Regions from separate parts of the Micromonospora sp. NPDC049523 genome, predicted to be linked through region 2. Evidence: riboswitches for the same ligand, from Rfam matches in the RefSeq annotation. Region 2 holds a riboswitch; each other region holds the start of a gene.
What was found. A riboswitch is a leader RNA that binds a small molecule or an ion and turns the genes downstream of it on or off. The one in region 2 is predicted to bind cyclic di-AMP.
Positions count from the first base shown of each region.

Region 1: linked by a shared signal. The riboswitch ahead of AB0J90_RS29585 (hypothetical protein) and the one ahead of AB0J90_RS07675 (hypothetical protein) in region 2 are both predicted to bind cyclic di-AMP.
Region 3: linked by a shared signal. The riboswitch ahead of AB0J90_RS03995 (hypothetical protein) and the one ahead of AB0J90_RS07675 (hypothetical protein) in region 2 are both predicted to bind cyclic di-AMP.

Region 1 is NZ_JBFAPP010000025.1:9,324-16,612, forward strand. It holds gene AB0J90_RS29580 (glycoside hydrolase family 65 protein) at 1-847, shown strand, start outside; gene AB0J90_RS29585 (hypothetical protein) at 865-1,899, opposite strand; cyclic di-AMP (ydaO/yuaA leader) riboswitch at 1,903-2,032, opposite strand; gene AB0J90_RS29590 (hydrolase) at 2,555-3,226, shown strand; gene AB0J90_RS29595 (NAD(P)-binding domain-containing protein) at 3,303-3,935, shown strand; gene AB0J90_RS29600 (AI-2E family transporter) at 3,948-5,117, opposite strand; gene AB0J90_RS29605 (DUF1996 domain-containing protein) at 5,361-6,245, opposite strand; gene AB0J90_RS29610 (family 16 glycosylhydrolase) at 6,362-7,289, opposite strand, start outside.
Region 2 is NZ_JBFAPP010000004.1:191,304-198,592, forward strand. It holds gene AB0J90_RS07650 (hypothetical protein) at 1-59, shown strand, start outside; gene AB0J90_RS07655 (erythromycin esterase family protein) at 68-1,324, shown strand; gene manD (D-mannonate dehydratase ManD) at 1,353-2,564, opposite strand; gene AB0J90_RS07665 (hypothetical protein) at 2,769-3,455, shown strand; gene AB0J90_RS07670 (MarR family winged helix-turn-helix transcriptional regulator) at 3,519-4,043, opposite strand; gene AB0J90_RS07675 (hypothetical protein) at 4,187-5,197, opposite strand; cyclic di-AMP (ydaO/yuaA leader) riboswitch at 5,201-5,331, opposite strand; gene AB0J90_RS07680 (copper resistance protein CopC) at 5,521-6,393, opposite strand; gene AB0J90_RS07685 (hypothetical protein) at 6,482-6,856, shown strand; gene AB0J90_RS07690 (hypothetical protein) at 6,853-7,289, shown strand, end outside.
Region 3 is NZ_JBFAPP010000002.1:317,311-324,599, reverse strand. It holds gene AB0J90_RS04005 (FtsX-like permease family protein) at 1-1,821, shown strand, start outside; gene AB0J90_RS04000 (cation diffusion facilitator family transporter) at 1,959-2,846, shown strand; cyclic di-AMP (ydaO/yuaA leader) riboswitch at 3,082-3,212, shown strand; gene AB0J90_RS03995 (hypothetical protein) at 3,220-4,293, shown strand; gene AB0J90_RS03990 (hypothetical protein) at 4,338-5,300, opposite strand; gene AB0J90_RS03985 (TetR family transcriptional regulator) at 5,476-6,048, opposite strand; gene AB0J90_RS03980 (FAD-dependent monooxygenase) at 6,133-7,197, shown strand.

The sequences.
Region 1 (7,289 bases), on a different contig from region 2:
CGAGGAGACCGCCGCCTGGCGGGACGCGGCGAGCGCAATGCACATCCCGTACGACGAGGAGTTGGGCGTACACCAGCAGGTGGAGGGCTTCACCCGGCTCCAGGAGTGGGACTTCGCGGGCACGCCGCCGGAGAAGTACCCGCTGCTGCTGAACTACCCGTACTTCGACCTGTACCGCAAGCAGGTGGTCAAGCAGTCCGACCTGGTGCTCGCGATGCACTGGCGCGGGGACGCGTTCACCCCGGAGGAGAAGTCCCGCAACTTCGCCTACTACGAACGCCGTACGGTCCGCGACTCGTCGTTGTCAGCCTGCACCCAGGCGGTCCTCGCGGCCGAAGTCGGGCATCTCGAACTGGCCCACGACTACCTGGGCGAGGCCGCCCTGATGGACCTGCACGACCTGAACCAGAACACCCGCGACGGGGTGCACGTCGCCTCACTGGCCGGGGCGTGGATCGCGCTCGTCGCCGGCTTCGGCGGGATGCGCGACCATGGCGACACCCTCTCCTTCGCGCCCCGGTTGCCGAACCGGATCGACCGGTTGGAGTTCTCGCTGGTCTGGCACGGGCACCGGCTCCGGGTCGACGTACGCGAACGCGAGACGACGTACTCGCTGCGCGACGGCGACCGCAGCGGCGGGGTGGTGGAACTGTTCCACCACGGGGAGAAGGTCCGCGTTACCTCCGACGAACCGGTGACCAAACCGGTGCCGGAGGCGCGCCCCGCGGGTCCCGCACCGAAGCAGCCGCCCGGCCGTGCCCCGGCCCGCAGGGCCTCGGTGGCCGAGATCGCCGGCCCGACCGTCAAGTCCGAGGTGGAGCCCCAGCGCCCCCGCGCCCAGAAATAGGTCAGCGGCCGTCCCGGTCAGAGCAGGGACAGGTGTACGTGGTTGGTGTGGTCGCTGGACGGGTCACCCTTCGCGGAGGAGTACGCCTTCCAACCCGTTGCCGGGAACCAGATCTGCCGGTACCAGATCACGTACAGGATGCCGAGCCGCTCGGCGTTGCGGACCAGGAACGCGGCCAGGTTGTTGCCGTACGTCTTGTCGCCGCCGCTGGCGTCCCCGCCGAAGCCGCCGGCCTTCGCGGAGAAGTCGCAGGCTCGGCCCTTGGGGTGTTCGAACGGCCCGCCGCTGCGGTAACACGAGACGTACCGGGTGAAGCCGAGCCGTTTGGTCTCGTTCAGCGCGTGCAGCGTGCGCGGGGTGAGGCAGCCGCTGGTGGTCGGGTCGTTCTGGTTGCAGGACTGTGCCGGCAGGGAGCCGTCCCGGTTGCGTGGTGTGGGTTCCGCGACCGGCGAACTGGCGTTCACGAAGCCTTCGGTCGTGGTGCCGCCGACCTGGGAGAGGGCGCGTTCGGCGGCTTCCTTCTGCTTGGCCATCACGGCGAGTTGGCGCTGTTCCTCGGCCATCGCGGCGTCGGCCGCCGCCTTTGCCCGGGTGGCCCGGTCGCGCGCCTCGTACAGTTGGCGAAGTTTGCTGTTGTCGCGCTGCGCGATCAGGTCGAGTCCGCCGGCCCGGTCCATGAAGTCGTCCGGCGAGGCGCTGCCCAGCAACGCGGTCAGCGGTCCGATCCGGCCGATCCGGTAGGCGCTCACGGCGACCTCTCCGACCTCGGGTGCGAGCTGGTCGAGCTGCGTCTCGATCTGGCGGAGTTCGTCGGCGAGCGCCACCTGGCGCTTGCGGGCGTTTTCCACTGCGACGCTGGCGGCGGCGTAACCACGCCCGGCCGACTCGAGTACGTCACGTAAGAGGGGGTTGCCGCCCTCGTCTCCGGGTGCGCTCGGCGAGGAGGGTGCGGCTGCGGCAGGCTCGGTGGCTAGCGCCGCACCGGCCAGCAGACTCACCGCGGTGAGCAGGGTCAGGGCCAGCGAGAACCGCTGACGCATAGATCTCGTCATGCACGTTCCTCCCGTCGGCCGCCGACCGGGTTAGCTGACGGGTTCGGGACGGAACAGGCCCTACCGCATGTGCGGACTCACCCCGACTACCTGGTTCCCCGGCTCGCACAAGGCGATTGGGCGGCGGTCGTCGCCGACAGCAGAGGGGGTACCACCGGGTCGGAACCGAGGGTGACATTACCGGATCAGATGGACTTAGTACCTGATTTCACGGTCGCTACCGGTAATTTTTCCTGCTAGGCGTACGTGCCCCGACGGGCCTCGGTGAGGAGTGCCCGTCGGGGTTCGTCGGAGTACCCGGTCAGTTAGCGGCGGTCCCCGGTGGAGGGGACACCCGAAGGGTCGTGCGGTGTCACCCGGCGCGGGTCGTCCGAGGCCCGTGCCTGTGCCGCCTCGTCCGCCCAGTCCCGCCGCGCGCCCTCGCGCTTGTCGCGTTTGTCCCTCGGCGGGCTGGTGCCGGCTCGACCGGACTCCGACTTAGCGGATTTGTGGTGGGTCATGGCATCCTCACGATCGCCTCAGCGCGGGCCGCTGCCGCGGCCGCCGTTGGTCTTCCTGCCTGACCCGGTTCGCCTTCCCGACCGGCAAGCCGGCAAACGGGGATTGCCCGCCCGCCGCCGGGTTGTTCCAGGCACGCGCGGGTACCGGACAGCGGGTGGAGACAGTGACGACCGAGACCACGATCTGGGCCGGGGAGGTGCAGCTCACCGCCGACCTGGTCACCCCCACCGAGGGGACGGTCGGGGTGGTGCTGTTCGCGCACGGCAGCGGCAGTTCCCGGCGCAGCCCGCGCAACGTCGCGGTGGCCCGGGTCCTCAACCAGCGAGCCCTGGCAACCGTGCTGGTGGACCTGCTCACGCCCGAGGAGGAGCAGGCCGACGAGGAGACCGCGGAGCTTCGCTTCGACATCCCTATGCTCGCCGGCCGACTGGTGGGCGTGATCGACTGGCTGCGTGCCGAGCCCGACACGGCTGCCCTGCCGATCGGGCTGTTCGGCGCGAGCACGGGTGCGGCGGCGGCTCTGGTAGCCGCAGCCGAGCGGCCGGAGCACGTACCGGCCGTCGTCTCCCGCGGCGGCCGCGCGGACCTTGCGGGTCCAGCCCTTTCCCGCGTACGGGCGGCGACGTTGCTGCTGGTCGGCGGTCGGGACGAACAGGTGATCCAGTTCAACCAGCAGGCCCGCGACGCGCTCGGCGGGGAGGTGGAACTGCGGATCATTCCCGACGCGACCCACCTGTTCCCGGAGCCCGGAGCGCTGGAGCAGGTCGCCGACCAGGCCGCTGGCTGGTTCGCCGACCGCCTGCCCAGCTTCGGCGCCGCACCCTGACCGGTGCCTCGGTCCGTGCCCCGTCCCGCCGCCGCCCGGCCCGTTCGTCAGCGGGATTGGCGGGTAACCCGCTGGCATGCACATCGGAATCATCGGCGCAGGAAACGTTGGTGGAACGCTCGCCCGTCGTCTCGCCGCGGCGGGCCACGAGATCGCGATCGCGAACGCGAGCGGCCCACAGAAGATGCAGGACCTCATGGGCGATCTCGGACACCGGGCCCATGCGGTGCCTCCGTCGGAGGCGGCACGCTTCGGCGACGTGGTGATCGTCGCCGTGCCGTTCGGCCGGTACAACGAACTGCCCACGGCGGAGTTCAAGGGCAAGACCGTCATGGACACCGGGAACTACACACCGGAGCGGGACGGGAACATTCCCGAGTTGGACGAGGACAGGACCACCTCCAGCGAGATGGTGCAGCAGCACCTGCGGGGCGCGCACGTGGTCAAGGCGTTCAACACCCTGCACGCCGAGGACATGCGCGACCACGCCCGTCAGTCCTCGGCCCAGGAGCGGTACGGCATCCCCATGTCCGGCGACGATCCGCAGGCCAAACGGGCCGTCGCGGATCTGGTCGAGGAACTCGGCTTCCAGCCGGTGGATGCCGGCGATCTCGCGACGGGTGGGCGTAAGCAGCAGCCGGGCGGCGTGACCTACGACGCCGATTTCACCGCCGACGAGCTGGTGGAGGCGCTGCGCCTGGACTCCTGACCATTGTCCGGGTTACGCCGGGTCCCGCCCCTGACGCAGCGCGGTGACCGTGTCGACCACCCGGTACACCACCGCGGTCACCGGCACCGCCACGAAGGCACCGGCGATCCCGCCGAAGAGCGTGCCCGCGGTCACCGCCACCAGGATCACCACCGGGTGCAGGCGTACCTGCCGTTTCATGATCAGTGGTTCGAGCAGGTTGCCTTCGGTCTGCTGTACGGCGATCACCGCCAGCAGGGCGAGCAGGGCGGTGGTCGGACCCTTGGCCGCGAGCGCGACCAGCACCGCGACGCTGCCGGCGACCGTGGCACCGATGATCGGGATGAACCCGCCGAGAAAGGTGACCACCGCCAGCGGAAAGGCGAGCGGGACTCCGAGCAGGACCAGCGCCAGCCCGATGCCGATGCCGTCGATCGCCGCGATCGCCACCGTGCCCCGCGTGTACGCGCTGAGCGTGTGCCAGCCGTTGCGACCCGCCTGGACGAACGCCGGCCTGGACCGGTCGGAGACCCGGCTCAGCACCCAGTGCCACATCGGCCGCCCGTCCTTGAGCAGGAAGAACAGCAGTACGAAAATCAGCAGTACGGCACCGGCCACCTCGGCTGCCGTACGGGCTCCGGCCACCGGGTCCGGTGTCGATTTACGCAGCCCGTCGGTCGCCTGCTTGGTCCACCGGTCCAGTTGCTCCGGGCTGACCGGCAGCGAACCGGTGATGAAGTCCCTGGTCCGGTCCAGCCCTTCGTCCAGTTGCTTGCTCAGGCTGGAGAACTGGTCGGCCGTCAGCGTCCACACCAGGTACGCGGCTCCGCCGATCACCGCCAACAGCAGGAACAGGGAGATGAGTGCGGCCAGCGCCGGGGGCAGGCGCAACCGGCGCAGCCGTACGGCCAGCGGGTCGAGCATGGCGGCCAGGAAGAGGGTCGCGGCGAGCGCGATGGTCAGCGGCGCGAGCCGGGAGGCGAGGGTGGCGAGCAGGTAGACCCCGCCCGCGATGATCAGCAGGCAGGCACTCCACACCACCGACCAGCGCAGGAACCAGGGCAGGCTGTCCCAGGTGCTGTGCACCCGTTGCTGGGCACCCTGGATCCGTTCGAGCCTGCCGTGCAGCGGCGCCTCCGGCTCCGGCGCCGCCGGGCCCGCCCCGACGGCGTCCGGATCGGGTGCCGCGGTGCCGTCAGACACGGTCGGCCCCTCGCTCGCTCGCCATGGTCACGGTGACCCCTCTCGATGTCGGCGGAGGGGCATTACCCGGTCAGGGGTGTGTCGACACGTCTGGGCGGGGCGTCCAGAAGCCTACGCGATGAGGCGATAGCTCCGGGTTTCGTCTTGAATATCGCTCTGGCCGTTGACCAGGACAGGCGGCTGGGGCTCCCGCGTGGCGCGGGAGCCCCAGCCTGGTTCGAGTCGGTTCAGGGTCGAGTCGGTTCAGGGACGGCCGTCGGCCCCGCACTTGATGATCGGCCGGATGCAGTCCTGCACCCGGCGTGCCATCTCGGCCTCGGGCCAGGCGTTGAAGAAGTCCCCGTGCATGGTGTAGCCGGCGCCGGAGGCGAGCCGGAACCGGGCCGGGTCACCGTTGGCCGGGTATCGCAGCACCTGGCGCAGCTTCGGGACCGGCACCGGGTGGGTGCTCGGGCAGCCACCGTTGACCGGGTACGCCATGTGGCTCTTGTGATCGGGTGAGTCGAGGTCCACGCCGTTCCAGCACTGCGGGAAGTCCAGATACGACTCGATCATGCTGCCGGCGGGACAATTCACGAAGTCCTTCGACGCACCCACCTCGCCGTGGTGCAGGCAGGACCAGCGGGAGTTGGTGGAATCGTCCGGCGCGGTCGCACGCGCGTTTCCGGCCACGATCCGCAGCCCGAGCGGCAGCGGCTGGATCTGCGCGATCACGTCGTCGCGTACGCCCTCGCCGAGGTAGTAGAACGTGGTGATCTCGGGCTCGACCGGCTGGTCACTGACGTACAGGGTCGGCACCCAGTACGACGACTTGTCCACCGCCGGGTTGCAGTTGCTGTTCGCGTTGAGCAGGTCGGGCAGTTCGGTGTGGGCGTTGGTGGCCTCGCTGCCGAAGAAGCTGTGCATGTGCGAGGCGCCGGGCAGGCCGGGGAAGACGATCGGGTCGTCGGGCAGCCGGTGGCTGAACGGGCAGTCGGCGAGGAACTCCGCCACCCTGACCGGTTCGGCGGCGGCATCGGCCTTCGACACGGCGGCGGTGAGGTAGCTGCCCAGCAGCGCGACCAGGGCAGCGAAGAGCAGGGCCAGGCGCAGTCGTGGCCGGGTGACGAGAGCGGATCTCCGGTGCATACGGAAACTCCTTGGGGGCTCACGGGTGGGGGAGCACGTGCGGTGGAGTGCCGGGGCGTCGAGGGGGACGCCCGCGGGGACCGGCCGGGGTGACCGGCCCCCGAAGCGCGGGACGGTTACTGGTAGACCCGTACGTAGTCGACGAGCATCCGGGACGGGAACGGCGTGGTGCCGTCCACCGGTCCGGGGAAGTCGCCGCCCACGGCCAGGTTGAGGATGATGTAGAACGGGTGGTCGAAGATCCACGGTCCGCGGGTCGCCTCGACCGTTTCTTTGCTCGCCACGAAGACCGTCTGGCCGTCGAGCTTGAAGGTGATGCCGCGGCTGTCCCACTCGGCGGCCCAGACATGGAAGTCATCGGCCAGGTCCACCCCGCCGGGCGCCGGATACTTCTGCCCGTAGCCGCCACCGCCGTTGTAGGCCGGTGCGTGCAGGGTGGAGTAGCCCTCGAAGGTGTTGCGGCCGAGGACCTCCATGATGTCGATCTCGCCGTTGTACGGCCAGGGGCGGCCGGTGAGGAAGTCGGCGCCCATCATCCAGAACGCCGGCCAGAGCCCGTTGCCCTTCGGCACCTTGACCCGCGCCTCGACCCGCCCGTACTGCACGGTGAACTTGCCGCCGGTATTCATCCGGTGCGACGTGTAGTCACGCCCACCAGCGGTCTCCCGCCGTGCCTCGATCACCAGCGAACCGTTGCCGTCCATGTTCGCGTTGTTGTTGTTCGTGTAGTACTGGACCTCGTTGTTCTGCCCGGTGCCGGGGTCGATGGTCCACTTCGCCGGGTCCGGCTTGCTGCCGGCGGCACCGTTGAACTCGTCGCTCCAGACCAACTCCGTGGCCGGGAACGTCGGGTCGGCCGGTTGCGCGGGCGGGGCGGTCGGGTTGCCGCCGGTGCCGTACACCTTGAACTCGTAGAGCGAGTAGCCGTACGGCCCGGAGCGGGCGGTCCCGTACATCCGCACGTAGCGACCGGTGCCGGTGGCGTTGATCGTCTCCTTGAAGCCCCGGCCGGTGGTGGTGGAGTAGATCGTGGTCCAGGTGGTC
Region 2 (7,289 bases):
CGGTCCGGCGGGCACTGGCGGGCCGCCGCGCCCGGTTTGTCGCCCCGTTGTCCGGGTAGGCCCGGACATGCAGGTGCACCGGCTCGGGGGACCGGGCGACTTCGATCCGTTGCTGGAGCACGTCGGCCGCGCCCGGGTGGTGATGCTGGGTGAGGCGAGCCACGGCGGGCACGACTACTACCGGCTGCGGGAGCAGTTCACCCGCCGGCTGATCGCCGAGCACGGCTTCGACTTCGTCGCGGTCGAGGGTGACTGGCCCGACTGCGACCGGGTGCACCGGTCGGTGACCGGCGCGCCGGACGGCGACGCGGACCCGCAGGTCGCGTTGGAGCGGTTCGAGCGCTGGCCGACCTGGATGTGGGCCAACGCCGAGGTGGCCAGGTTCTGCCGGTGGCTGCGGGCCTGGAATCTGGACCGGGCGGAGCCGGAGCGGGTCGGCTTCCACGGGCTCGACGTGTACAGCCTGTGGGACTCGATGCAGGCGATCTTCGACTACCTGGGCGAGGACGACCCGGACGCGCTGGCTGCCGCGCGCGCCGCGTACCGCTGCTTCGAACCGTACGGACAGCAGGTCGAGGAGTACGGGCTGGCCAGCCGGTTCGTCTCGGCGAGTTGCGAGGACGAGGTGGTGCGGTTGCTGGCCGCCGTCCGGGCCCGCGCCGCCTCGGACGGCGCGGACCGGTTCGCCGCCTGGCAGAACGCCGAGGTGGTGGCGGGCGCGGAGCGCTACTACCGGGCGATGGTGGCCGGTGGCCCGCAGTCGTGGAACGTACGCGACACGCACATGGCGGACACGCTGGACCGGCTGTTGGAGCGGTACGGGCCGGACACCCGGGCGGTGGTCTGGGCGCACAACACCCACATCGGGGACGCGCGGGCCACCGACATGGCCGAGGCCGGAATGATCAACATCGGCCAGTTGGCCCGGGAGCGGCACGGGGACGACGCGGTGTCCCTGATCGGCTTCGGCGGCTACCAGGGGACGGTGGTCGCCGCGCCACGCTGGGGGGCACCGGCCGAGATCATGACCGTGCCGCCGGCCCGACCCGGCTCGCTGGAGGACCGGATGCACGGCATGCTGCCCGAACGGGCACTGCTCGTGCTCTCCCACGGCGACCGGCCGGACTGGCTGAACGAAACGGCCGACCACCGGGCGATCGGGGTGGTCTACGACCCGTCGTTCGAGCAGTGGGGCAACTACGTACCGACCCGGTTGGCGGACAGGTACGACGCGTTCATCTGGTGCGACCAGACCACCGCCGTACACGAGTTGCAGGCCTTCGCGGAGCCGGGCGAGCTGGAGACGTACCCGGCGGGGCTCTGAGGCCGACCCCGCGCGGCCCGGCGGCGGCTCACCAGTCGTGCATCGAGCCGTCGGTGAGCCGGTTCACCGGCAGGTACCTGGGCGTGTACGGGTATCGCGCGGCGGCCTCCTCGTCGAACCGGACGCCGATGCCCGGCTCGTCGCCCAGGTGCAGCATCCCGTCGGCGAACCGGTAGCCGACGTGGAACACCTCACCGGCCGGGTCGAGGTGGTCCATGTACTCCTGGATGCCGAAGTTGGGGATGGTCAGGTCGAGGTGCAAGGCGGCGGCGATGCCGATCGGGGAGATGTCGCCGGCCCCGTGTGACCCGGACTTCACGCCGTAGGTGTCGGCGAAGTCGAAGACCCGCTTGGTGTGGGTGATCCCGCCGGTGTGCGGCACCGAGGTACGGATGTAGTCGATCAGCCGCTCGGAGATCAGGTCCTTGCAGTCCCAGATGGTGTTGAAGATCTCCCCGACCGCCAGCGGGGTGACCGTGTGCTGCCGGATCAGCCGGAACGCCGACTGGTCCTCGGCCGGGGTGCTGTCCTCGATCCAGAACATCCGGTACGGCTCCAGCGACTTCCCGAGCCGGGCCGCCTCGATCGGGGTGAGTCGGTGGTGCACGTCGTGCAGCAGGTGGAAGCCGTAGCCGAGCTGTTCACGGGTGGCGGCGACGAGCTTCGGTACGAAGTCGAGGTAGGCGGCGGTGTCCCAGACGTCCTCGGCCGGCCGGTCGTGCGCGGCCGGTTCGTAGGTCAGCCCGCCGCCGACCCGGATGCCGTACGTCGAGGTCAGTCCGGGGATCGCGGACTGGACCCGGACCGCCCGGTAGCCGGCGGCCAGGAAGCGGGCGACGTCGGCCACGGCCTCGTCGATCCCGGCGCCGCTGGCGTGGCCGTAGACGGTGACGCCGTCCCGGGCCGCCCCGCCGAGGAGCTGGTAGACCGGCAGACCGGCGGCCTTGCCCTTGATGTCCCAGAGGGCCACGTCGACGGCACCGATGGCGGTCATCGTGACCGGACCCCGCCGCCAGTAGGCGCCCCGGTACAGGTACTGCCAGGTGTCGGAGATCCGGGCCGCGTCCCGTCCGATCAGCAGCGGGACGAGGTGGTCCCGCAGGTACGACGCGACGGAGAGCTCACGGCCGTTGAGGGTGGCATCGCCGTACCCGACCAGGCCGTCGTCCGTGGTGATCTTCAGGGTGACGTAGTTGCGGCCGGGGCAGGTGACGAACACTTCGGCGGCGACGATCTTCATGGGGTGCCTTCCGAGGGACGGGTCGGGCGCGGGGGTGGTGGTGGCCCCCAAGGCAGCGTAGGGCTTCCGGTTTGGTCGATGTCCGGTTCTGGGTAGCAGAAGCGGTGGGCGGATCCCGTGGCGCCGTGATCGGCGTCGCATGCCCGATCCAGCGCCGCGATCGGCGCGACGGGTAACCGCCCCGGACGAACTGGAGGAGGACGAATGCGTACTTCGGCGATAGCGGCGGTGGCGACCCTGGCCGGACTGGGCCTGGCCGTGAGCGGCTGCACCGAAGGGGGAGCCGTCGGCCTGGCCACACCGAGCCCGTCCGGCGCGACGAGCACCGCGGCGCCGTCCGGCAGCGCGACCGCCGCGGCGGCGACCGGTGGTCCGGTGGCGTCCTGCGTGACCGGCGACTGGCGTACCGCCTCGGCTGCCGGGCAGACCGGCGGGGCGTTGGCCAGCGCCAGCATCAGCGGCGGCGACGGGGTGCTGGTCAAGATCGGCCCGACCGGCTCGACCACGGTCGACTTCGGCTCGATGAAGCCGGTGACCTTCAAGGCGCAACTCGGCGACGCGAGGATCGCCGGCACGTTCAGCTACGCCGGCAAGGCCAGCGGCACGGTCAGCACCGGCACCGGTGGCGGCACCACCGGCGACTGGGCGCCGGTGCCGCCGTTGCAGTGGGGCGACACCCGGGTCACCGTGGCGCTGACCGAGCCGACGCCGGCCACGCTGTTCGAGAACGTCAAGATCTCGGAGTACGTCGGTGACGGCGCCAGCCGCAGCGGCGACGTGGTCGACATCCAGCCGCTGCTGGGTGAGGGTCGTTACCAGTGCGGGGGCAACACGTTGACCCTGACCCCGAAGGATGCCAGCGGCCTCACCTGGGTGCTCAACCGCGCCTGACCGGGCGGTTCACCGCCACACGTGCTCGCAGTTGTCGGGGCCGGCCTCAGCTCGGGGCCGGCCTCACCCGTCGCAGGGCAGGCGCTCCGCGTCGTCCGGGTCGGCCTCGGTGTCGCAGGGGTCGGTTTCCTGGTCGAACGCGGCCCGGATCAGGTCGGAAAGCTGCCCGAGCGTGTCGAACTGCTCCGGGGTGAGTACGTCGACCACCAGGCGCCGTACGTGCGAGACGTGTTTCGGGGCCGCCCTGGTGATCTCTTCCAGGCCGCTCTCGGTGATCTGGATGAACGCGCCCCGCGGGTCGGTGACGCAGGGCTCCCGTTCGACGAGGCCGCGTCGGGCCATCCGCCCCAGGTGGTGGGTGAGTCGGGTCTTCTCCCACTGGAGATGGGCCCGGAGTTGGAAGATCCGCAGCCGTCCCCCGGGTGCCTCGCTGAGGTGCACCAGCACGGCGTAGTCGCTCTCGGAGAGACCGGTGTCGGCGAGCAGTTGGCGGTTCAGCTTGCTCTGTAGCTCCATTTGCATGGTGATGAAGGAACGCCAGGCACGCTGCTCCCGCTCACTGAGCCACCGTTCCCCGTTCGCCGCCACCTGCCCATGGTACCCGCCAGGATGACACGTCACCCCAGCTCAAACCGGCCCCGCGTACCGCGGTGCTGCGTCGATCCAGGGCAAATGGGTGCTTGTTGATCTCTGCCACTCCCATTTGCCCCAGATCCACGAGAGGGTACGGGTCAGAGCATGGACATGTGTACGTGGTCAGTGTGGTCACTCTCACCGCTGTACGACTTCCAGCCGGTGGCCGGGAACCAGATCTGCTTGTACCAGATCACGTAGAGGATGCCGAGCTGCTCCGCGTTGCGGACCAGGAAAGCGGTGAGGTTGTTGCCGTAGAGCCGCTGGTCCTGCGTACGCGCGGGGGCGAATCCGCTGTTCAACAGGGACCAGTCGCAGGCGCGACCCTTCGGGTGCTCGAACGGGCCACCGTTGCGGTGACAGCCGACGAAGCGGTTGAAGCCGGCCTTCTTCACCTCGTTGTACGCGTGCAGCGTGCGCGGGGTGATGCAGCCGCTGGTGGTCGGGTCGTCCTTGCTGCACGACTCCTTCGGCCAACCACCACTGGCCGTACGTGGAGCGGCCTTGGCCACCGGTGAGCTGGCGTTGACGAAGCCGTTGGTGAGCTTCTTGCCGCCGACCAGGGCGAGCGAGCGTTCCGCGTCCTGCTTCTGCCGTGCCATCACGGCCTGCTGCTTCTCCTGCTCCTTGACCTCGGCGTCGGCCAGGGCCTTGGCGCGTTCGACCAGCTCCTGGGCGATGTTGAGCTCGTGCAGCTTCTGGTCGTTGACCGCGTTCATCTCGTCGAGCGCGACCGCCCGCTCCAGGAACGAGTCCGGGGACGCGCTGTTGAGCAGCGCCGACACCGCGCCGAGCTTGCCGGTGCGGTAGGAGCGCGCGGCGATCTCGCTGACCTGGGGGGTCAGCGCCTCGATCTGGGCCTCGGCCTTCGCCAGCTCGGTGGCGAGTACGGCCTGACGCTTCTTCGAGGCGTCGAGCGCGGCCTTGGCGTCGGCGAAACGCCGGCCGGTCGCTTCCAGGACCTCGCTCAGCAACTGGTTGTCGGACTCGGCCGCCGGGGCCGGCGTCGATGGTGCGGCCTGGACCGGGGTCGAGTACGGCGCCACCATGAGCAGGGTGGTGACCAGGGCCAGGGCAGGCGTGAACCATCGGCGGAGGGGTGCCGTCATGCAGGATCCTTCCGTTGGTCGCCGACCGGGTTAGCTGACGGGTTCGGGATGGAAGTGATCCCTACCGCTGTCGCGGATTCACCCCACGTACTCGGTTCCCCGATTCGTCCAGGACGATTAGGCGACGGTCCCGCCGGCACCGGTTGGCGCCGATTGGCGTTGACCGCGAAGAATCTTACCGTGTGACGCGTCCCGATGGGCATGCCCGTCGGGTGCGAAAAGCGTTATGGTGCAACAACTTTCGGTTATTATCCCCCGTTCCGACCACCATGGATACACGCTGTAATGGTGGTGGTGCCGATTGTCGAATCAGCGATAGGAGATCAGCGGTTGCCGCGTTTGCGCGACGACTGCGCTTTTCCGGCCGACTGGTTGCCAGCCGCGGCTTTCCGGGCCGCCGCCGCACGTCTGGCCGCCGCCGTGGTGGCGGGCCGCCCGCGGTTCGCCGGACCGGTGTTGATCCGCGCCGTACGTCGGGGTCGGATCGCCAGCGCGACGATGACGATCACACCGACCAGCAGCAGCACCGGCAGCAACCAGACCATCGGGCTGCCGTCGTCGGAGGCGCGACTGGCATTGTCCGGCACCGGCGACGCGGGTGCGGCGGTGTTGCCGGTACCGGCACCGGGGTTGGTCGAGGACGGCCGTTCCGGGTTCTCGGCGAGGGCCAGCAGTGCCGGGTCGGCGGCGTTCGTCGGCGCGGTCCAGCCCCTCGGTGCCGGGGTCGGCGCACCGGAGTAGGAGAACTTCACCGTGCCGCGTACGGGCTCGCGGTCCGAGGCCACCGACAGATAGCTGGCGGTGTACTCGCCCTTCTCCGGCCAGTGCGAAACCTTGACGAACGCCGAGTATCCGGTGTGGTAGAGCTTCGGCTCCCACTTGCCGTTGACCAGGTTCAGCTCGGTGACCGGGCGGTCGAGTCGCTTGTCCGCGCCGGGCTGCCAACCGGCGTCGACGCGTACGCCGCTCGGCGCGGTCACGGTGAAGTACGCGTTCGCCGCCGGAGTCTCGGTGAAGTACAGCTCCAACGTCTGCATCGGTTGGGACAGCGTCGCGCCGGCAACCGGGTTGGAGACGGCGAGCTGGCCGTGCGCGGACGCGGGCGACCCGACCACGGCGAGCGCGATCGTGGCGCCGAGAACAACGGCGAACAGGCGGCATGCCGCGCGGACAGTAACCAGCCGGGTCGATCGCATCGGCCCATCATGGTGGCTTCCGCTGTGCCCGGCAAGACGCTACAGTCGCTTCCCAATGTCACGGGACCGGCTGATCGGGGAGATGTTGATGATGCCCTCTGTCGGTCGTCGCCGTGCACTGGCCGTACTGACCGGTGTTGTCCTGCTGGCCGTCGCGGGTACCGGATGCGGGTCGACCGACGAACCGGTGGACGCCAGCGCGCCCGTCGAGGTGGCCATCACCATCACCGAGGGCCGGGCCGAGCCGCAGCCGGGCCGGGTGGACGCGAAGAAGGGCCAGTCCGTCCGGATCACCGTGACCAGCGACGTTCCGGACCGGGTGCACGTGCACGGGTACGACGTCGGCGCGGAACTGCCCGCCGGTCAGCCGGCCACGGTCGAGTTCGTGGCGGACATGGACGGCCTGTTCGAGGTCGAGACGCACGAGTCGAGCGTGCTGCTGTTCCAACTGTTAGTCCGATGAGGACGGTCCCGGAGCTGCTCGCCCACGGGGTCGGCGGGCGGCAGGACCTGCCCATCCCGTTCGCGTACGCGGTGACCGGTGCTGCGCTCGCCCTGGTCATCTCGTTCGTGGTGCTGGGTGCGTTCTGGCGGGAGCCGCGGCTGGGTGACGCCGAGGCGGGTCGGCCGGTGCCGGCGCGGGTCGCCCGGCTGCTCGACTCGGCCGGTTGGCAGTGGGCGCTGCGATGCCTGGGACTGGTGTTCGCGGGCTACTTCGCGATCGGCCTGTTCTTCGGCCCGGACGTCGACCGCAACCCCACCGCCGGGCTGTTCTACGTGCTGTTCTGGGTCGGGCTGGTGCCCGCCTCGCTACTCTTCGGGCCGGTCTGGCGGGCGCTGAATCCCCTGCGTACGGCCTATCTGCTGGGTGCCGCGCTGATCCGTCGGGATCCGCG
Region 3 (7,289 bases), on a different contig from region 2:
CTGAGCCTGCTGCGCTGCGTCGGCGCCTCCCGCCGCCAGGTCGGTACCTCGGTGCTGCTGGAGGCGCTGGCGCTGGGTCTGCTGGCGTCGCTGGGCGGGCTGGCGATGAGTCTGCTGGTCGGCTACGGGCTGATCTGGGGGCGGGAGTTGGTCGCGACCGACATCCCGCTGCACGCGCCGGTGGTGCGTTGGCCGACGGTGGCGGTGGCGATCGGCTTCGGCACGCTGGTGGCGGTGCTGGCTGCGCTCGTACCGGCACTGGGCGCGGGGCGGGTGCCGCCGCTGGCCGCGCTGCACGGCAGCGCCACCGCCGAGTTGCGCGGTTCGACCGGTCGACGCGCACGGGTCCGGCTGCTGGTCGCCGCCGGGCTGGCCGGGGCGGGCCTGCTGGCGATCATGATCGGGGTGCCGATGGCCTTCCCGGGGCTGCCGCTGGTGCTCGGCGGCGGGATGATCGTCTTCCTCGGGGCGGTGGTGGCGGCTCCGTTGCTGGTGCCGCGCGCGGTGGGCGTACTGGGGTGGCTGCCGGCGCGGCTGTTCGGACCGGTGGCCCGGCTGGCGGTGGTGAACGCGCGGCGCAACCCCCGCCGGGCCGCCGCGACGACCATGGCGCTGACCGTGGGGGTGGCGCTGATGTCGATGTTCGCGGTGCTGCTGGAGACCGCCCGGGACCAGACCGGGCGGGAGCTGACCGAGAACTTCCCGGTGGACTTCGTGCTCGACCGGGCCCGGGTCGACGGCACACCCGGGGTGACCCGCGGTGCGCTGCCGGCGGATCTGGCCGGCGTACTCCGGGCCGACCCGGCGTTCGCGACGGTGGCCGAGGTCCGGTTGGCGCCGGCACCGGCGGACCCGCAGGTCCGGGTCTGGTCGGTGCCGCCGGAGCAGTTGCGCGGGCCGATCCGGCCGGAGGTGACCGAGGGTGACCTGGCCGACCTGCGGCCGGGCACGGTCGCCCTGGACCGCCGGGTGGCGCAGGCCCGCAACCTCGGCCTGGGCGACCGCTTCCCGCTCGGCCTCCCCGCCACCGCGAGCGACACCGACACCGCGGGAACCAGCGCCACCGCGAGCGCCACGGCCACCGCGAACGCCACTGCGAGCGCCACTGCGAGCGCCACGGCTACCGCGAACGCCACCGCCGTCGGGAGCCCGACCGGCGGCGCGGACGGGTCGGGCTCGTTGCTCGTGGTCGCGCTCTACGACGATGCGCCGACGAGTGGGGCGGCGCTGGTCGAGTGGGGCCAGTTCACCGCCGCGTACGGGGCCGGCGCGCCGAACCAGTTGCTGATCGACCTGGCCCCCGGCGTCGGTACGGCAGCCGGCCGGCAGGCGCTGGACGGGCTGCTGCGGGCGTACCCGGTGGTGCGGCTGAGCAGTGCGGCCGACCAGGCGGACGCGTTGTCGGCCTCGCTGGACGAGTTGCTCGGCATCTTCGCCGCGCTGCTCGGCATGTCGGTGCTGATCGCGCTGTTCGGGATCAGCAACACGCTCTCGCTGTCGGTGTTCGAACGTACCCGTGAATCGGCCACGCTCCGGGCGCTGGGGCTGTCGCGGCGGCAGCTCGGTCGCCTGCTGCTGGCCGAGGCGGCGCTGATCGCGCTGGTCGGCGCGCTGGCCGGGATCGCCCTGGGGGTTGGCGTCGGCTGGACCGCGGCACTCGGACTGATCAGCAGCTACGGGCACGGGCTGCCGGTCGTACCGGTGGGGCAGCTCGCCCTCTGCACGGGCCTGGCCTGCGGCGCGGCGGTGCTGGCCGGGCTGCTGCCGGCCCGCCGGGCGAGCCGGGCACCGATAGTGGCGGCGATGGCGAACGAGGGCTGAGCCGCCCTGCTCCCCCGGTGCCGGTTCCGGTCCAACCCGCTGGCACACATTGCGATATCAGCATATGTTGGGCCATAGTGGGACCGGCGACGGAGGGTGTGTGCGTGGGCGCGGGTCATGACCACGGCGCGCAGGCGATGCGCGCCGCCGAGCGGCACCGGGGACGGCTCTGGTTCGCCTTCGGGCTGCTCGTCGTGTTCATGGTCGTCGAGGCGGTCGCCGCCCTGGCCACCGACTCACTGGCCCTGCTCTCCGACGCCGGGCACATGTTCACCGACGTACTCGGGATCGGGATGGCGCTGGCCGCGATGACCGCGACCCGGCGTGCCACCGACGACCCGCAGCGGACCTTCGGCCTCTACCGGCTGGAGGTGCTCGCGGCGCTGGCCAACGCGGTGCTGCTCTTCGGCGTCGCGATCTACGTGCTGGTCGAGGCGGCCCGCCGGTTCGGCCAGGACCACCCACCGACCGTGCTGGCCGGGCCGATGCTGGTGGTCGCCATCCTCGGCCTGCTGGCCAACCTGGTCGCCTTCGCGCTGCTGCGCCCCGGGGCACGGGAGAGCATCAACCTGCGCGGCGCCTACCTGGAAGCGCTCGGCGACATGCTCGGCTCGGCCGGGGTCATCGTCGCGGCGCTGGTGATCGCGAACACCGGCTGGTGGTGGGCCGACCCGGTGGTCGCGGTCGCGATCGGCGTGTTCATCCTGCCCCGGACGTGGCGACTGGCCCGAGCCGCGATCCGGATCCTGGTGCAGGCCGCGCCGGAGCACCTCGACGTGCCCACGGTGGCGGCCCGGCTCTGTGCCGTACCGGGTGTCGCCAACGTGCACGACCTGCACGTCTGGACACTCACCTCGGGCATGGAGGTCGCCTCGGCGCACCTCACCCTCTCCGCCGGTGCCGAGGTCGGCGCGGTGCTGGCCGCCGCCCGAGGGGCGCTGCACGACGACTTCGACATCGCGCACGCCACCCTCCAGGTCGAGCCCGGCAGCGCCACCGAGAACTGCGGCCCCGCCGACTGGTGAACCCCGATCCGGTACGCACCTCCAGCCGGCTTGCCCCTTACCGGCACCCGCAACCCGACCACTCTTCGCTTTCCTCGTCCTTAAATTTTGTCCCCCGACCGGGTGAAGTTTTCAGTTTATATCCGGCATATCATTTCGATTCATTAGCCGACGCCGACGAGCCAACACTGTCCGTACTGGACCCGGCCGGTAGGCTCGGCTCCGGTCTCCGCCGGGCGGCGCCCTCCGGCGCCTGCGGTGACCGTCGCCTAATCGCACATGCGAGCCGGGGAACCATCGCGTCATTGGGGTGCATCCGCGTCAGCGGTAGGGATCTTCCGTCCCGAACCCGTCAGCTAACCCGGTCGGCGGCTGACGGAAGGACGTGCACCGAATGCCATTGTTGGCGCCCGTACGACCCCGCTATCCGCGCGCGGTCCGCACCGCGATCGCGGTCACCCTCACTTTGTTGGCCAGCGCCTTCACCCCCGCCGCCGCGCTGGCCGCACCCGCTGCGACGCGCACCGCCGTACTCGCCGCCGCCCCCGGCGGCACCGACGACGAGGGCGGCAGCGACAGCCTCCGGGAGCAACTCGACGTCGCGGCCAAGGGCTATCTCGACGCCCAGGCGGCGCTGGACAACTCCACCAAGCGGCAGCAGCAACTCGCCGCGCACCTGGGCACCCTGGAGGCCGAGCTGGTCACCCGTACCCAGACGGTCGGCGAACTGGCCGGCATGGCGTACCGCACCGGCCGGCTGGGCCCGCTCACCGCCCTGCTCAACAGCAACTCGCCGGACGGTTTCCTGGACCGCGCCGCGTCGCTGGGCACGGTCGCCGCGAACGAGGACCGCCAGCTCCGCAACCTGATCGAGGTACGCGACAAGGAGGCCCGGGCCAAGGCGGCGATCGACAACGAGATCCGGGAACAACGCAAGCAGCTCGACATCATGGCCAAGCGCAAGCAGCAGGCCGAACGAGCGCTGGCCGCGGCCGGCAGCGGCGGCTCCAGCCCCGGGGTCACCGGCACCACCACCGCCGCCACGGCCAAGCCCGCGCCGCGCAACTCGGACGGGTCGTGGCCGAAGGAGTCGTGCAGCGTCAACGACCCGACCACCACCGGCTGCATCACCCCGCGCACCCTGAACGCGATGAACCAGGCCAAGGCGGCCGGCTTCACCCGCTTCGTCTCCTGCCACCGCACCGGCGGCTCGGGTGAACACCCGAAGGGCCGGGCCTGCGACTTCGCGGCGGAGAAGGGCGGCTTCGGCGGCGTCGCCACCGGCGGCGACAAGACGTACGGCGACAACCTCGCCGCGTACTTCGTCAAGAACGCCAGCCGCCTCGGCGTGCTTTACGTGATCTGGTTCAAGCAGATCTGGTTACCCGGCAGCGGCTGGAAGGCCTACAACGGCGGCGGCGACCCCTCCAGCAACCACACCAACCACGTCCACCTCTCCGTGAACTGACCACTGCGCTGCCCCCTCCTCGGCGGCGGGGAGGGGGCAGCGGGTCAGTGGTTGGCGTTCCAGAACCCGATGAGGGTGGCGGTCCACCAGCCGAGTTGGCTGACCGTCGCGGCCAGGGCACCGGGGAGCAGGTCGGGCCAGGGCAGAGGGTTGTCACCGGCGCGGGCGAGGCGGTCGCGTACGCGGCCGAGGAACAGCCCGTTGATCCCCACCGCGAGTACGGCGAGCAGCTTGAGCTGCACCAGCCCGGACGAGGTGTCGGGGCGCAGTGCGGCACCGCTGGCGACCAGCCCCAGCAGCCCCAGCCAGATCAGCACGTGCACCCCGTGCGCCATGCCCAGCACCGTGCCCAGCCGTTCCCGGCGCAGCAGCCAGCGCAAACTGAACCAGTCCACGGTGAGTACGGCTCCGAAGCCGACCACGAGGCACGCCAGATGGCAGAAGAGCGCGAACGACCGCCAGCCCGGACCGACGCTGAGGTGCGGGGCGACGAGCACCACGACCAGCCAGCCGAGGACGACGGCGGCGATCGAGCCGATCCGCGCCCCCCGACCGGCCGGCCGACGGTGGCCACCCCGCCAACCCGCCGCCGGACCAGACCCCGGTTCGGAACGACCGGCAGGGGACCCCGATCCGCGCCCGGCCGGAGAAGCTGTCTCGCGGGCGGCGGCGGGTGGTGCGTCGGCACCGACGGGACGCGGTGTCAGGTGATCGGTGGATGATGCTGGTCGGTGGCCGTCGGCGGTGGTCGGAGCCGGGCGGTCGCCGGTGGGCGTGGAGCGGGCATCCTGCCTCGACGCTCCGGGACGGGTACGGCGGCTCGCCGGGTCGGCGCGGTCGTACCGGCCGGGCAGGGTGGGGCGATGTCCGGCGCGCTGCCGCGCGAGGGCGTACTCGGGCGCGTACTCCTTCGCCGGGGCCGGCGCGTACTCCCGCTCGGGCGCAGGTCCGCGGTCGACTTCTGCGGCGTCGGTGCTGTGCCGCCCGGGGGTACGGAGGTCAGACATCCGGACCGGCGGTTCCCGCAACCGGCATGGTGGTTCCTCCGCTCGCTCGGACCGGGTCGGCTCGGAACCGGGTCGACCGGGAGGGGACCAACCGGCCCCTCCTGTTCAGGAGACTCGGCGGGGGCGGCGGCGCAACAGAAACTTGCCCGACAAGACGTAGCCGGCTGCCGGCCGATCAGGGGAGGGCGGCGCGCGGGGGTGCGATGGCGCCGAGCAGGAGGCGCAGTCCGGGGGTCGGGTCGAAGGCCGGGTCGGGGAAGGCGAGCTGGTGCATGATCACGCCGTCCATGTGGTCGAGCATGAGCCGGCAGTGTCGCTCCGGGTCCGGTGAGCCGACCGCGCGCAGCCAGGGTGCGCCCCAGCGGACCAGTTCAGCGTTGCCCTGGCCGAGGTCGGCCTGCAACTGCGGGCGGACCGCGGCGTCCAGGCAGAGGGCGAGGCGGGCGACCGTACGCGACCGCCCGGCACCGACCGCCGTACGCACGAAGTCGGCGAGCAACCGGGCCAGCTCGTCGAGGTCGGCGGGGTGGACCGCGCCGGTCGTACGCTGCCAGTCCGCCCGGTCCAGCGCGGCCAGCCGGGCGACCACGCCACCGAGCAGGGCGTCGCGGGTACGGAAGTGGTTGGACGCGGATCCGGCGGGCAGCCCGGCCTCGGCGTCGACGGCCCGGTGGGTGAGCTGGCGCAGCCCCTGTCCGCCGAGCACGCGGATGGCGGCGTCGGTGAGTTGGTCCTGCCGGGACGACATCCGCTCACCCTAACGGACTACGCCCGTAGTCAGTTTCACTACAGCCGTAGTGACATCCCACTACAGCCGTAGTACGGTCCGCCCATGACAAAACGAGCGGGCATCATCGGCGGCGGCATCGGCGGACTCGCGACAGCGATCATGTTGCAGCGGGCCGGCTGGACGGTACGGGTCTTCGAGAAGGCACCCTCCCTCGTCGGCACCGGCACCGCGCTCGGCATGTGGCCGGCATCGCTGCGCGCCCTCGACGCCCTCGGCCTCGGCGAGGACGTACGTCAGCGCGGCGCGCGGCAGCACCACGGCAACTTCCTGCGCCCGGACGGCAGCCGGATCGCCCGCCTCGACGTGGGTGCGATGGCCCGACGCAGCGGCGACTCGGTGTACCTGATCTCCCGACCGGCCCTGCTCGGGCTGCTCGCCGGGGCGCTCGCCCCCGCGACGGTCAGCTTCGACAGCCCGGTGACCGACCTGGCCGCGTACCGAACCGGGTTCGACGTGATGGTGGCCGCCGACGGCGTGTTCAGCCGTACCCGTACGGCGATCTTCGGGCCGGGCAGCGCGGCCCGCTACGTGGGCGCGACCGCCTGGCGGGGCACCGTGGACGGGGCGACCGACGCGGTCAACGAGACCTGGGGCCGCGGGCAGCGCTTCGGCATCACCCCGCGCGAGGACGGCCGGACCAACTGGTACGCCACCGCGCTGACCCCGCCGGGCGGACGCTCGCCGGAGGGCGAGTCGGGGGCGCTGCGGGCCAGGTTCGGTGACTGGCACGCGGGCGTACAACAGGTGTTGAGCCGGCTGCGGCCGGCGGAGATCCTGCGCCACGACCTCTACCAGCTCACCCCGCCGCTGCCGAGCTACCTCGACGGCAACGTGGTCCTGATCGGCGACGCGGCCCACGCGATGACCCCCGATCTGGGGCGGGGTGCCGGGGAGGCACTGGTCGACGCGGTGACGCTCGGACGGTGCCTGACCGGCGCCGCTTCGATCGCCGCCGGCCTGGCCGAGTACGACAACCTGCGTCGCCGGCCGACCCAGCGGCTGGCCCGGCTCTCGCACCGGGTCGGCCGGGTCGCCCAGGCCCGCCGGTTCACCCCGCTACGCGACGCCGCGGTCCGCCTCGCCCTCTCCTTCGGCCCGCCCGCCTGAGCCACACCGCCCTTCGGCCCGCCCGCCTGAGCCGCACCGCCCTTCGGCCCGCCCGCCTGAGCCGCACCGACAAGACCACGCGATAAGTCTGT